3 regions of the Streptomyces sp. NPDC088766 genome follow, and region 2 is predicted to be linked to each of the others. Evidence: riboswitches for the same ligand, from Rfam matches in the RefSeq annotation. Region 2 holds a riboswitch; each other region holds the start of a gene.

Region 1 (4,367 bases), on a different contig from region 2:
GTCCAGTTCGCTGCGGTTGGTGTTGTTGGTCTTCGCGTCGAGGATCGTGTCGTACGTGAAGACGACGTCGGCGGAGGTCAGGGGCTCGCCGTCGCTGAACTTCACGCCGTCGCGCAGGGTGTAGGTGTAGGTGAGGCCGTCGGCGGCGACCTCCGGCAGGGCCTTCGCGAGCGCCGGTCTCAGCTTCAGGTCGGCGCCGCGGGCGAGCAGCCCGTCGAAGATCTTCGAGTTGCCGTCCTTGCCGTACCCGAGCAGCGGACTGAGCGTGTCCGGCTCCGAGGCCACCCCGATCACGACCGAGTCGGCCGCGTCGCCGCTTCCCGTGCTGTTGCCGGGGGCCGAGCAGGCGGCGACACCCGTGAGTATCGCCGCCGCGGCGGCTGTCCGTATCCGTCGGACCGTCATGAACCTCACACCCTTATTGATGATCCAGAGCTGTTGCATATTAATTGCAATAAGGGCTACCCGGATCGATGGGAGGACAGTCCGCCGCTTCTGTCAGTCCGTGGACACCTCCCGGCGTACCTCCCTCGCGGCTGCGACCAGGCGTTCCAGGGAGGCCCGGACCTCGGGCCAGCCGCGGGTCTTCAGGCCGCAGTCGGGGTTGACCCACAGGCGTTCGGCGGGGATGGCCTTGAGACCGGTGCGCAGCAGGTCGGCGGCCTCCTCCGTGCTCGGCACGCGCGGGGAGTGGATGTCGTACACACCAGGCCCGGCCTCCCGCGGATAGCCGTGCGCCGCCAGTTCCCGGGCGACCTGCATGTGCGAGCGGGCCGCCTCCAGGCTGATGACGTCGGCGTCGAGGTCGTCGATCGCCTGGACGATGTCGCCGAACTCGGCGTAGCACATGTGGGTGTGGATCTGTGTGTCGGGACGGACTCCGCTGGTGCTGAGCCGGAACGCCTCCGTCGCCCAGGCGAGGTAGGCGGGATGGTCGGCGGCCCGCAGTGGCAGTGTCTCGCGCAGTGCGGGTTCGTCGACCTGGATGACGGAAGTCCCGGCCGTCTCCAGGTCGTTGACCTCGTCGCGCAGGGCGAGGGCGACCTGGCGGGCGGTCTCGCCGAGGGGCTGGTCGTCGCGGACGAAGGACCAGGCGAGCATGGTCACCGGACCGGTGAGCATGCCCTTGACCGGCTTGGTGGTGAGGGACTGGGCGTACGACGTCCAGCGCACGGTCATCGGCCCGGGGCGGGAGATGTCGCCGGCCAGGATCGGCGGACGCACGTAGCGGGTGCCGTACGACTGCACCCAGCCGTGCCGGGTGGCGAGGTAGCCGGTGAGCTGTTCGGCGAAGTACTGGACCATGTCGTTGCGTTCGGCCTCGCCGTGGACCAGGACGTCGATGCCGGTCTTCTCCTGGAAGGAGATCACCTCCTGGATCTCGGCCCTGATGCGCTCCTCGTATGCGGCCGGGTCGATCCGGCCCGCGCGCAGGTCGGCACGGGCGGCGCGCAGTTCTCCGGTCTGCGGGAAGGAGCCGATGGTCGTCGTGGGCAGCAACGGCAGCTTCAGGTGGGCGCGTTGGGCGGCGGCGCGTTGCCGGTAGGGATAGGAGCGGCGGGCGTCGAACGCGGTGACGGCCGCCGTGCGTGCGCGGACGGCAGGGTCGTGGGTGATCGGTGAACCCGCCCGGGAGGCCAGGTCGGCGCGGTTGGCGGCCAGTTCGGCGGCGATGGTGTCGGTGCCCTGGGCGAGGCCCTTGGCGAGGGTGGCGATCTCGGCGGTCTTCTGCCTGGCGAAGGCCAGCCAGCGCAGGATCTGCGGCTCGATGTCCCGCTCGGCCGACGTGTCCAGCGGGACGTGGAGGAGGGAGCAGGAGGCGGCGACGTCGACCCGGTCGGCCAGCCCGAGCAGGGTGCCGAGGGTGGCGAGGGACGCGGAGAGGTCGTTGACCCAGATATTGCGGCCGCTGACGACCCCGGCGATCAGGCGCTTGCCGGGCAGTCCGCCCACGGCGGCCAGGGCGTCCAGGTTGGCGGCGGCCGGTCCGGTGAAATCGAGGGCGAGCCCCTCGACGGGGGCCTTGGCCAGCACGGGGAGTGCCTCGCCGAGCCGGTCGAAATAGGAGGCGACCAGCAGCCGTGGCCGGTCGGTGAGGCCGCCCAGATCGCGGTAGGCGCGAGCGGTGGCGTTCAGCTCGGCCGGGGCGCGGTCCTGGACCAGGGCGGGCTCGTCGAGCTGCACCCACTCGGCGCCCGCCGCCCGCAGGTCGGCGAGCACCTCGCTGTACACAGGGAGCAGCCGGTCGAGAAGGGTGAGCGGGTCGAAGCCGTCGGGGGCGTCGGGGGCGGGCTTGGCGAGCAGCAGATAGGTGACCGGGCCGACCAGGACGGGCCGCGCGGCGAGCCCCAGCGCCAGGGCTTCCCGCAGCTCACTGACCTGCTTCGTCGAGTCGGCCGCGAACACGGTGTCCGGACCCAGCTCCGGCACGAGGTAGTGGTAGTTGGTGTCGAACCACTTCGTCATCTCCAGCGGCGCACTGTCCTGGGTGCCGCGGGCCATGGCGAAGTACCCGTCGAGGGCGTCGGCATCGACGGCTGCGCGATGCCGGGCGGGGATCGCGCCGACCATGACGCTGGTGTCGAGGACGTGGTCGTAGTGCGAGAAGTCACCGGTCGGGACCTCGTGGAGACCTGCGTCTGCGAGCTGCCCCCAGTTGGCGCGGCGGATGCCGGCGGCCGTCTCGCGGAGGGCGTCGGCGGTGACCCGGCCCTTCCAGTAGCCCTCGATCGCCTTCTTCAGTTCCCGGTCGGGTCCCTGACGGGGATAACCGTGGACGGTGGCCCGTACGGCCGCGGCTGCGGACTTGGCTGTCACGAAACTCTCCTTCGCGAGCTCTGGACGAGAGCGACCCCAAAGACCGGGGAGTGCGAGCGCGAAGCGATGACAGACCGGACGAGCCACGACATGCGTGCCCGCCTGATATGTACGCCGACCCGCCCACGAGGTCACCGGGATCTCCGCGCACGGCGGTCCGCGCGCGGGCAGTGGCAGGTCTTCGGACTCACGGGCACGCCTCGTTCTTCCACGAGGCACCTACTGGCCGTCGCTTCCCAAGCCCGTCACATCCAGGCCCAGTGCGTATGACGGCGGTCGTTCCCGCTCACCGCTGCGGGGCAGTCCCGGATTCCCACCGGGTTCCCTCTTACGACGCGCCTGCCTGGCGGACAGGGCGAACCAGCTGCGCGGCCAGCCTATACACGGCCCGGGCGCAGGGGCGACCCGCAGAGGTCACCTGGTGTCAGGAACTGCTCGCCCCCTGGGCCGACATGGGACTGAAACCTGCCGCGTCGGCACGTTCGTCCTGCACGTGATCGTCTTCTCAGCCTTCACTCGCAGGGGGGTAGGACGAAGGGCTCCCGCGAGGACGTGACTTGAGAGAGCCCTTCGGCCGTCCGGATGTCTCAGGCTGAGGGCAAGTAACCGAGCCAGTCACCATCACGGGCGCTGACGGCTCCGGCGGATGCCGCCTGAGGGTCGGGTCGCGCTGGGAGCCGAACGCCCATGAGACGTGGTCGCATTCGATACGGCCGAGGGGCGTCGGGTTCTGGTTCGGGCTCGGCCACTCCAGCGTGGTGGTCGCCATGGCCGCCCTGGTCGCGGGCGGCGCGCAGCTCGCCGGCACGCTGCTGAACGACGACTCCCGTACCCACCAGACGCTCGGTGTCGTCGGCACGACCGTTTCCGGGACCTTCCTCTACCTCATCGCGGCGCTCAACCTCGTAGCGCTCGCCGGCATCCTGCGGGTCTTCCGGGCGATGCGCTCCGGCACGTACGACGAGGCCGCTCTCGAGCAGCACCTGGACTCGCGGGGGTTCATGAACCGCATCCTGGGCCGTTTCACCAGGTCGATCACCCGGCCCGGGCAGATGTTCCCGCTGGGCTTCCTGTTCGGTCTCGGCTTCGACACCGCCACCGAGGTCATCCTGATGGTGATGGCGGGCAGCGGCGCCGCCGCTGGGCTGCCGTGGTACGCGATCCTGTGCCTGCCGCTGCTGTTCGCGGCGGGGATGAGCCTGTTCGACACCCTCGACGGGACGTTCATGAACTTCGCCTACCAGTGGGCGTTCTCCAACCCGGTGCGCAAGGTGTTCTACAACCTCGCCATCACGGGTCTGTCCATCGCGGTCGCCTTCCTGATCGGCACCATCGAACTGGTCGGAGCACTGCACGAGAAGCTCGGTCTGCGCGACGCGGTGACCGAATGGATCGCCGGCCTGGACCCGGACAACGTCGGCTACATCATCGTCGGCCTGTTCGTGATCGTGTGGGCGGCGGCGCTGGTGTACTGGCGGCTGGCCAAGGTGGAGCAGAGGTGGGCCGCCCGTCTCGCCGAGGGCGGCTGACACCCGGCGCGCGATCCGCTG
Region 2 (4,367 bases):
TGTTCTTGATGGCGTCCCGGTAGCGCTCGTAGAAGTCGGGGTAGCGCATCGGGCGCAGGGTCAGCTCGAAGCCCGGGTCGAGCAGGTTCTTGTTCTCAGGCATTACTGGCAGGCCTCGCAGGACTCGGGGTTTTCGAGGGAGCAGGCGACGGCCTCTTCGGGGGCCGGCTGCTGCACCGGGATCGGGGCCTGCGCCCGTGCCGCGCGGGCGATGCGGGTCGCCGGGCGGGAGCGCAGGTAGTACGTCGTCTTCAGGCCCGACTTCCAGGCGTACGCGTACATCGAGGAGAGCTTGCCGATCGTCGGCGTCTCCAGGAACAGGTTCAGGGACTGCGCCTGGTCCAGGTACGGGGTGCGGGCGGCGGCCATGTCGATCAGGCCGCGCTGCGGGATCTCCCACGCCGTGCGGTACAGCGCCCGTACGTCCTCGGGGATCCAGGTGAAGGACTGCACCGAGCCGTTGGCCTCGCGCAGGGCCTCGCGGGTGCGGGCGTCCCAGACGCCCAGCTCCTTGAGTTCCCGCACCAGGTAGGAGTTGACCTGGAGGAACTCGCCGGACAGCGTCTCGCGCTTGAACAGGTTGGAGACCTGCGGCTCGATGCACTCGTACACACCGGCGATGGACGCGATGGTGGCGGTCGGCGCGATGGCCAGGAGCAGCGAGTTGCGCATGCCGGTCGCCGCGACGCGCTCGCGCAGGGCCGCCCAGCGCTCCGGCCAGGTGAACTCGACGCCGTAGTGGTCGGGGTGCAGCACGCCCCGGGCGGTGCGGGTCTTCTCCCAGGCGGGCAGCGGGCCGTTGCGCTCGGCGAGGTCGGCGGAGGCCTCGTACGCGGCGAGCATGATCCGCTCGGCGATCCGGGTGGACAGGGCCCTGGCCCCGGGCGAGTCGAAGGGCAGCCGCAGCTTGAAGAAGACGTCCTGCAGGCCCATCGCGCCCAGCCCGACCGGGCGCCAGCGGGCGTTGGAGCGGCCCGCCTGCTCGGTCGGGTAGAAGTTGATGTCGACGACCCGGTCGAGGAAGGTGACGGCGGTGCGGACGGTCTCGTCCAGCCGCTCCCAGTCGATGACCTCGGTGGCCCCGGGGTCCGTGACGACGAACGCGCCGAGGTTCACCGAACCCAGGTTGCAGACGGCCGTCTCGCCGTCGTCGGTGACCTCCAGGATCTCCGTGCACAGGTTCGAGGAGTGGACCACGTGGCCCGGTTCGGCGGTCTGGTTGGCGGTGCGGTTGGCCGCGTCCTTGAAGGTCATCCAGCCGTTGCCGGTCTGCGCGAGGGTGCGCATCATGCGGCCGTACAGGTCGCGGGCCGCGATGGTCTTCCTCGCGAGGCCCGCGGCCTCGGCCGCGCGGTAGGCCGCGTCGAACTCGTCGCCCCACAGGTCGACCAGCTCGGGCACGTCGGCAGGGGAGAACAGCGACCACTGCCCGTCGGCGTCGACCCGCCGCATGAACTCGTCCGGCACCCAGTGCGCCAGGTTGAGGTTGTGCGTACGGCGCGCGTCCTCACCGGTGTTGTCGCGCAGCTCCAGGAACTCCTCGATGTCGGAGTGCCAGGTCTCCAGGTAGACCGCGGCCGCGCCCTTGCGCCGGCCGCCCTGGTTCACGGCGGCTACCGAGGCGTCCAGGGTCTTCAGGAACGGCACGATGCCGTTGGAGTGCCCGTTGGTGCCGCGGATGAGGGACCCGCGCGAGCGGATGCGGCTGTACGACAGCCCGATGCCGCCGGCGTGCTTGGAGAGCCGGGCGACCTGGTGGTAGCGGTCGTAGATGGAGTCCAGCTCGTCCAGGGGGGAGTCGAGGAGGTAGCAGGACGACATCTGCGGGTGCCGGGTGCCGGAGTTGAACAGGGTGGGGGAGGAGGGGAGGTAGTCCAGGCGGCTCATCAGCCCGTAGAGCGCGGCGACCTCGTCGACGGACCTCGCCGTGTCGTCCTCGGCGAGGCCGCTCGCCACCCGCAGCAGGAAGTGCTGGGGCGTCTCGACCACCTTGCGGGTCAGCGGGTGGCGCAGCAGGTAGCGGCTGTGCAGGGTGCGCAGGCCGAAGTAGCCGAAGCGGTCGTCGGCGTCCGTGTCGACCAGCGCGTCGAGCCGGGCGGCGTGCAGTCGCACGAACTCGGCGGTGCGGTCGGCGATCAGCCCCTCGCGGTGGCCGACGGCGACGGATGCGGTGAAGGAGGTGACGCCCTGGGAGGCGGCCTCGGCGCGGATGCCGATCGTCAGCAGCCGGGCGGCCAGCCGGGAGTAGACGGGGTCCTCGGAGATCAGACCGGCGGCCGCCTCCGTGGCCAGCTCGCGCAGTTCCGCCTCGTCCGCCCGCGCGGACCGGCCCCGCAGGGCGGCGGCTGCGACCCGGCCGGGGTCGGCGTCGGGGAGGTCGGCGGTCAGCTCGGTCAGGGTCCGCAGCAGTGCGGTTCCGGGACCGTCGGTCTCCGGGGCCGCTGAAGCCGGTTCGGCTGGCGCGATGGTCACGTGGGGCTCTCCCTCGCTCGGCGGGGCCTTGCGCAGGGCAGGGGGGGCAGCACACGAGCGCGGGGGCGCGTCGCGTCCACCGGCCCATTCCGCGAGGCCCGGACGTCAGGGCACCCGAGCCGGACGGACCGGGTGCGCTGCCGGCAGGTGCTCGGACTGACCATGCGTGCGCATATGGGTATGCGCGCACGCAAGTACACCGTTGCGGGACAGTTCCGGATTCGCACCGGATTCCCCTGCGGCGACAGCGAGCATGAGCATACATCTTGTGCCGGGCTGCCGTGCGACCCCCAGATGTTGTGTCGGACCGGCTTCGCAGCGTCAAGTCCGAGGAGCCGGAGCCCAGTCCCCGCGGTACGGGCGCGTACGGCAGCGGGCCACCGGGACGACTGGCCCTCGGCGGCCCGCTGCGGGATGTGGACGGGTGTGGTGGGCGGGGATGCCCCGCGGCTAGTGCCCCGCTCTCGCCCCCGCTTCCGCCGTCGCCGGCGGCAGTTCCACCTGGACGCCCGGGTCGCCGGCGTCCGCCGTGTAGTCCGACGGGGAGGTCTCGTCGACGCCCTCCGGGGCCTTGAGCGCCTTCAGGACGAAGGTCAGCACCACCGTCACCACCACGTTCAGCACGAACGCCGTCAGACCGATGTAGCCGATCTCGCCGATGCCGGGGATCTCCTTCGACGAGCCGCCGAAGTGCGCCTGCGTCGGGGAGGCGACGCCGTACGCCGCGAACGTGCCGTAGACCATGCCGACGGCCCAGCCGGCCAGCAGGGCCCAGCGGTGGAACCAGCGGGTGAACAGGCCGCCCACCAGGGCCGGGAAGGTCTGCAGGATCCAGATGCCGCCCAGCAGCTGGAAGTTGATGGCGACCGTCTTGTCCATGGTGAGGACGAAGACCAGCGCGCCCACCTTCACCAGCAGCGAGACCAGCTTGGAGACACGGGTCTCCTCCTTGGGAGTGGCGTCCGGCTTGATGAAGTCCTTGTAGATGTTGCGGGTGAAGAGGTTCGCGGCCGCGATGGACATGATGGCCGCCGGCACCAGCGCGCCGATGCCGATCGCCGCGAAGGCCACGCCCGCGAACCACGCCGGGAACATGTCCTCGAAGAGCTGCGGGATCGCCAACTGGCCGTTGGTGACCTTCACTCCGGCGGCGATCGCCATGAAGCCCAGCAGGGCGAGCAGACCGAGCATGAGGGAGTACAGCGGCAGGATCGTGGTGTTGCGGCGGATCACCTCACGGCTGCGCGAGGACAGCGTCGCGGTGATCGAGTGCGGGTACATGAACAGTGCCAGCGCGGAGCCCAGCGCCAGCGTGGCGTACGTCCACTGGCCCGCCTCGGCCGGGGCGAGCGCGCCGCGCGGCTTGCCCGTCGCCGGGTTGGTCTGCGCGAAGGCGTCGCCCGCCTTGGCGAAGACGTCGTCGAACCCGCCGAGCTTGATGGGGATGTAGATGATCGCCACCGCGATGACGATGTAGATCAGCGTGTCCTTCACGAACGCGATCAGCGCGGGCGCCCGCAGCCCCGACGAGTAGGTGTACGCCGCGAGCACGCCGAAGGCGATCAGCAGCGGCAGGTCCTTGACGAACCAGTTGGTGTTCTCGCCGCCGCCGACGCCCATCACGTCCAGCACGGCCTGGATGCCGACGAGCTGGAGCGCGATGTAGGGCATGGTGGCCAGGATGCCGGTGACGGCCACGGCCAGGGACAGCCCCTTGGAGCCGAACCGGCCGCGCACGAAGTCCGAGGTCGTCACGTACCCGTGCCGGTGCGACACCGACCACAGACGCGGCAGGAACGTGAAGATCAGCGGGTAGACGAGGATCGTGTACGGCACCGCGAAGAAGCCCGCCGCGCCGGCCGCGTAGATCGCCGCCGGGACCGCCACGAACGTGT
Region 3 (4,367 bases), on a different contig from region 2:
GTCGCCCGCACGGCGGTCCGGCTGCGCGGCACCGACGAACACACCGCCCACGCGGAGGCGTCGGCGACCCTGGCCCGCCTCGGCCTGCCGGCGGACCTCGCCCACCGCCCGCCCGGCGCCCTCTCCGGCGGCGAACTCCAGCGGGCCGCCCTCGCCCGCGCCCTGCTCGCCCGGCCCCGGGTCCTGGTCTGCGACGAGATCACCTCCGGCCTCGACCCGGTCACCCGGCGCGGCATCCTCGACCTCCTGGCCGGCCTCGTGCACGACGGTGACGACCTCGCCCTGGTCCTCGTCACGCACGACCTGGACACCGCGCGCCTCGCCCACCGCATCGCCGTACTGGAGGCGGGAGAACTGGTCGAACAGGGCCCGGCGCAGCGGATACTGACGGCACCCCGGCATCCGTTCACCGTCTCGCTGACGGAGACCGCGGCACGTCCGTGGACGCGAACGCGTCCGTGACGGGGCAGGGGGTCAGGGGCCGGGATGCCGGCCGGGCGGGCCGGCCGGCCCGTGACACCCGGCGGTACCACAGACCGGGCGACACCCGGCGGCACCGAAGAGGGGCGCCTGCCCGGCGGTACCGGGACCCGGCGTCCCGCCGCGGGCTCAGCCCCCGGCCAGCAGCGCCGCCAGTTCCTCCGGGCTGCGCGGTCCGGCGTTCCCTTCGGACAACAGGCCCTGACCGGCGAGCAGTCGGGCGACCGCGATGCCCCAGGGCAGGCGCAGACCCGCCTCGCGGAGCAGGTCCGTGCGGGCCAGCGAGGTGTCCGCCGGACCGGTGTGCGCGCCGGACGGGGTGAGCAGGGCCGCGTCGTCGGCCCAGCGCAGGGCGAGATCGACGTCGTGGGTGGCCATCACCACCGTCGTACCGGACGCGCGCAGCCCGTCCAGCGTGGCGAGCAGCCGTTCCTGGCCGTCCGGATCGAGCCCGGCGGTCGGCTCGTCGAGGATCAGCACGCGCGGCCGCATCGCGACGGCGCCCGCGATCGCGGTCCGCTTGCGCTGCCCGTAGGACAGCAGGTGGGTGGGCCGGTCGGCCAGGGCGGTGATGTCCAGCGCGGCGAGCGCCTCGTCCACCCGGGCCCGCACCTCGGCGTCGGGCAGCCCCAGGTTCAGCGGCCCGAACGACACGTCCTGGGCGACGGACGCGGCGAACAGCTGGTCGTCGGGGTCCTGCACCACCAGCTGCACGGTCGTCCGCAGCCGGGTCAGCCCCTTGCGGTCGTACCCCACCGGCCGTCCCTCGACCTCCAACGTACCCGTGCGCGGCCGCAGTCCGCCGCTGAGCAGCCGCATCAGGGTCGTCTTCCCGCTGCCGTTGCGGCCGAGCAGGGCGAGGGCCCGCCCCGCGCGTACCGTGAAGTCGAGGTCCTCGAGCACGGTCGGGCCGTCCTCGTACCCGAAGGAGACACCCCGCAGGGCGACCAGTTCGCTCATGACAGGGGCCTTTCCAGGACGAGGGTGAGGGCGGCCAGAGCCGCCAGGAGGGCGGCCGCGGCCACCGTGAAGCGCGCGGAGACGCGGGCCTCGGGCACCAGGACGCGCAGGGTGCCCTCGTAACCGCGCCCGGCGAGCCCGGCCTGCAGCCGCGCCGCCCGGTCGAAGGCCCGCACGAACGCGGTGGCGCCGAGCCCGGCCAGCGAACGCCACTCGGCGGCCCGCCCGGTGTGCCCGAGCCGGGCCGCCTGCGCCTCCCGGATCCGGCGCATCGAGTCCAGCAGCAGGAAGCTCATGCGGTACGTCACCAGGGCGACGTCGACGACCGGTGCGGGCACGCCTGCCCTCACCAGGCGGGGCAGCAGGTCCGACATGGGCGTGGTGAACGCGAACAGCAGCACGCCGAGCGAGGCGGCCGAGGTGCGCAGCATCAGCTCCCCGGCCCGCACCGGGCCACCGTCGGCCAGGGACACGAACCCGTCGGGCCCGCCCACCTGGAAGAGGAGGGTGAGCGCGCCCGTCGCGCAGAAGCCCAGCGGGACCCGGTAGGCGCGCCACAGCCGGCGGGGAGGCACCCCCGCCGGACCCAGCAGCAGGGTGAGCGCCGTCACCAGCACCAGGGCCGCGCCCGGCCAGGGCGGCAGGGAGATCGCGAGCAGGGTGAGGCCGAGCCCCAGCACGGCCTTGTCCACGGGATGGCGGTGGCGCCAGCGACTGCTGTGCGCCGCCGCGTCGATCGGCAGCACGTCCGATCAGACCCGTCCCCGCGGAGACTTCCCGGCGTCGGGCACGCTCACGTCGTCCCGTGCCTCGGCCCCGTCCCGTGCCTCGGCCCCGTCCTGTTTCTCCTCCAGTCGGGCCAGCGCCCGCAGTTCGCCTTGGCGGCGGCCACGGCGCACCCCGAAGTAGTAGGCGAGGACGCCCGCGCCCAGGGCCGCCTGGACGGCGAACAGCGCCGACTCGATCTCCCCGGACGGCGGCTCGTACAGGGGCGAGAACCACGGCTCGTAGTCCGGCTCCAGCTCGGTGATCGCCGTTTCCGCCTCGCTGTCGGAGCCGGTGAACGGCTGCTCCTTGTGGTCGCCGAGACCCAGGGCCAGCGGCAGCACCGCGAGCGCGAGCACGGCGAGCAGCAGCAGGAGGTTGATCCTCGTGTTCCGCTTCACCGGGCCACCGCCCCGGTCGTGTCCGGCTTCCGGCCCCCGGCCACCAGCACGCCCAGCCGGGTCAGTTCGCCCTTGCTGGACTGCACGAGGAGACGCATCACCAGGACGGTGAGGAGCCCCTCGCTCACGGCCAGCGGGATCTGCGTGACGGCGAAGATGGACCCGAACTTGCCGAGCGCGCCCAGGAACCCGCTGCTCGGGTCGGGGAACGCCAGCGCCAGCTGCACGCTGGTCACGCAGTAGGTGGACAGGTCGGCGACGAAGGCACCGGCGAACACCGTGACCATCAGCGGCACACCGTAGTGCCGCAGCAGGCGGTACACGCCGTATCCGGCCCACGGTCCGACGATCGCCATCGAGAACACGTTGGCGCCGAGCGTGGTCAGGCCACCGTGCGCGAGCAGCAGGGCCTGGAAGAGCAGGGTGATCGTGCCCAGCACGGCCATGATCGGCGGCCGGAACAGGACGGCGCCCAGGCCGGTGCCGGTGGGGTGCGAGCAACTCCCGGTCACCGAAGGGAGCTTGAGCGCGGACAGGACGAACGTGAAGGCGCCGGAGGCACCGAGCAGCAGTGTGCTCTCGGGATGCTCCCTGACTTCACGGGTGAGTGACCGGGCTCCGTGGACGACGAACGGCGCCGACGCGACGCTCCAGGCGACCGCGTGCACCGGAGGCAGAAAACCCTCGGCTATGTGCATGGCTCAGCAGACCCTCTCCAGCACCTCGTGGATGGTTGACGCGCCTTGGCCGGTCTCCTGGCTGACGGGTACCACCGCCCGTGCTCCGCCTTCCCGGGTCCGTGAGGACCCAGTGGCTGCCCGCGAGGGCCGGAGCCGGACTTCCCGATCACAGTGGCGAGGGCCGCACCGGCATCACACCGGATTTCCCGTTCACCAAGGCGTGGTGACAGTAGTGCGAGGACAGGGGCGGTGACAAGCGGGAACGGGGGCGCACGGACGGCGGACGCGGGATGCCGGCCCGGCGCACACCGGCCACGCCGACCACACCGGTCGGTGGCGGTACCGTTCGGGGCGCACCGGCCGGTCTGGGCCGGGCTGGTCGGTGCAGGGTCGGTCGGGATGCACCCGCCGGTCGTCGGCCGGGTCGGTTCCGGCACACCGGCCGCTCGGCAGCCGTGCCGGTCCGGGAATCCGGAAGTTCAGCGGCCGTGCCAGTCCAGGCACACCACGAGCGCGTCGTCCTCCGCCGCGGACCCGCCGCGGTGCCCCGCCAGTTCGCGCAGCACGGCACGCGGTACCTCGGCCGCCGGCAGCAGCCTGGTGGCGGTGATCGCGCGGGCCAGGGCGGCGTCCCCGTACGTCACTCCGCCGGGCGAGGCGAGCGCGTGGACGCCGTCACTGACGAACACCAGCCGGTCGCCGGGCTCCACCTGGAACGGCTGCGCCACGTAGTCGGTCTCCTCGAACATGCCCAGCGGCAACTGGGCTTCCAGGTCGACGGGTTCGACGGTGCTCGCCCGCAGCCGCAGCAGCCGCGGTGAGCCGGCGTCCACCACCTGGGCCCGCCCCGTGGTGACCTCGACCTCCAGCATCAGCACCGACAGGTGGCGGCGGCCCCGGTAGTGGGCGTGCACCGCCTGGTCGGCCAGCGCCGCCTGATCGGCGATCGGGAGGCCGGCCCGTCGCGCGTTGCGCAGCGCGTTGACCGCCAGGCTCGTCAGCAGCGACGCCTCCGTGCCGTCGCCGGTGCCGTCGCCCGCGCCGTTGTTGACGTACAGGGTGAGGCGGTCGTCCGTCGCGG

Evidence for each region. A riboswitch is a leader RNA that binds a small molecule or an ion and turns the genes downstream of it on or off. The one in region 2 is predicted to bind cobalamin.
Region 1: another riboswitch for cobalamin. It lies ahead of metE (5-methyltetrahydropteroyltriglutamate--homocysteine S-methyltransferase); the one in region 2 lies ahead of ACIP5W_RS02605 (ribonucleoside-diphosphate reductase subunit alpha).
Region 3: another riboswitch for cobalamin. It lies ahead of ACIP5W_RS21380 (energy-coupling factor ABC transporter permease); the one in region 2 lies ahead of ACIP5W_RS02605 (ribonucleoside-diphosphate reductase subunit alpha).

What each region holds. Positions count from the first base shown of each region.
Region 1 covers NZ_JBIVKQ010000022.1:100,643-105,009, reverse strand. Annotated here, with positions in the region: gene ACIP5W_RS26880 (ABC transporter substrate-binding protein) at 1-405, opposite strand, end outside; gene metE (5-methyltetrahydropteroyltriglutamate--homocysteine S-methyltransferase) at 499-2,817, opposite strand; cobalamin riboswitch at 2,989-3,180, opposite strand; partial or broken gene ACIP5W_RS26870 (HoxN/HupN/NixA family nickel/cobalt transporter) at 3,528-4,346, shown strand.
Region 2 covers NZ_JBIVKQ010000001.1:584,639-589,005, forward strand. Annotated here, with positions in the region: gene ACIP5W_RS02600 (ribonucleotide-diphosphate reductase subunit beta) at 1-103, opposite strand, end outside; gene ACIP5W_RS02605 (ribonucleoside-diphosphate reductase subunit alpha) at 103-2,472, opposite strand; cobalamin riboswitch at 2,597-2,740, opposite strand; gene mctP (monocarboxylate uptake permease MctP) at 2,923-4,367, opposite strand, start outside.
Region 3 covers NZ_JBIVKQ010000015.1:34,320-38,686, reverse strand. Annotated here, with positions in the region: gene ACIP5W_RS21400 (ABC transporter ATP-binding protein) at 1-462, shown strand, start outside; gene ACIP5W_RS21395 (energy-coupling factor ABC transporter ATP-binding protein) at 610-1,440, opposite strand; gene cbiQ (cobalt ECF transporter T component CbiQ) at 1,437-2,186, opposite strand; gene ACIP5W_RS21385 (energy-coupling factor ABC transporter substrate-binding protein) at 2,193-2,606, opposite strand; gene ACIP5W_RS21380 (energy-coupling factor ABC transporter permease) at 2,603-3,304, opposite strand; cobalamin riboswitch at 3,334-3,519, opposite strand; gene ACIP5W_RS21375 (PP2C family protein-serine/threonine phosphatase) at 3,766-4,367, opposite strand, start outside.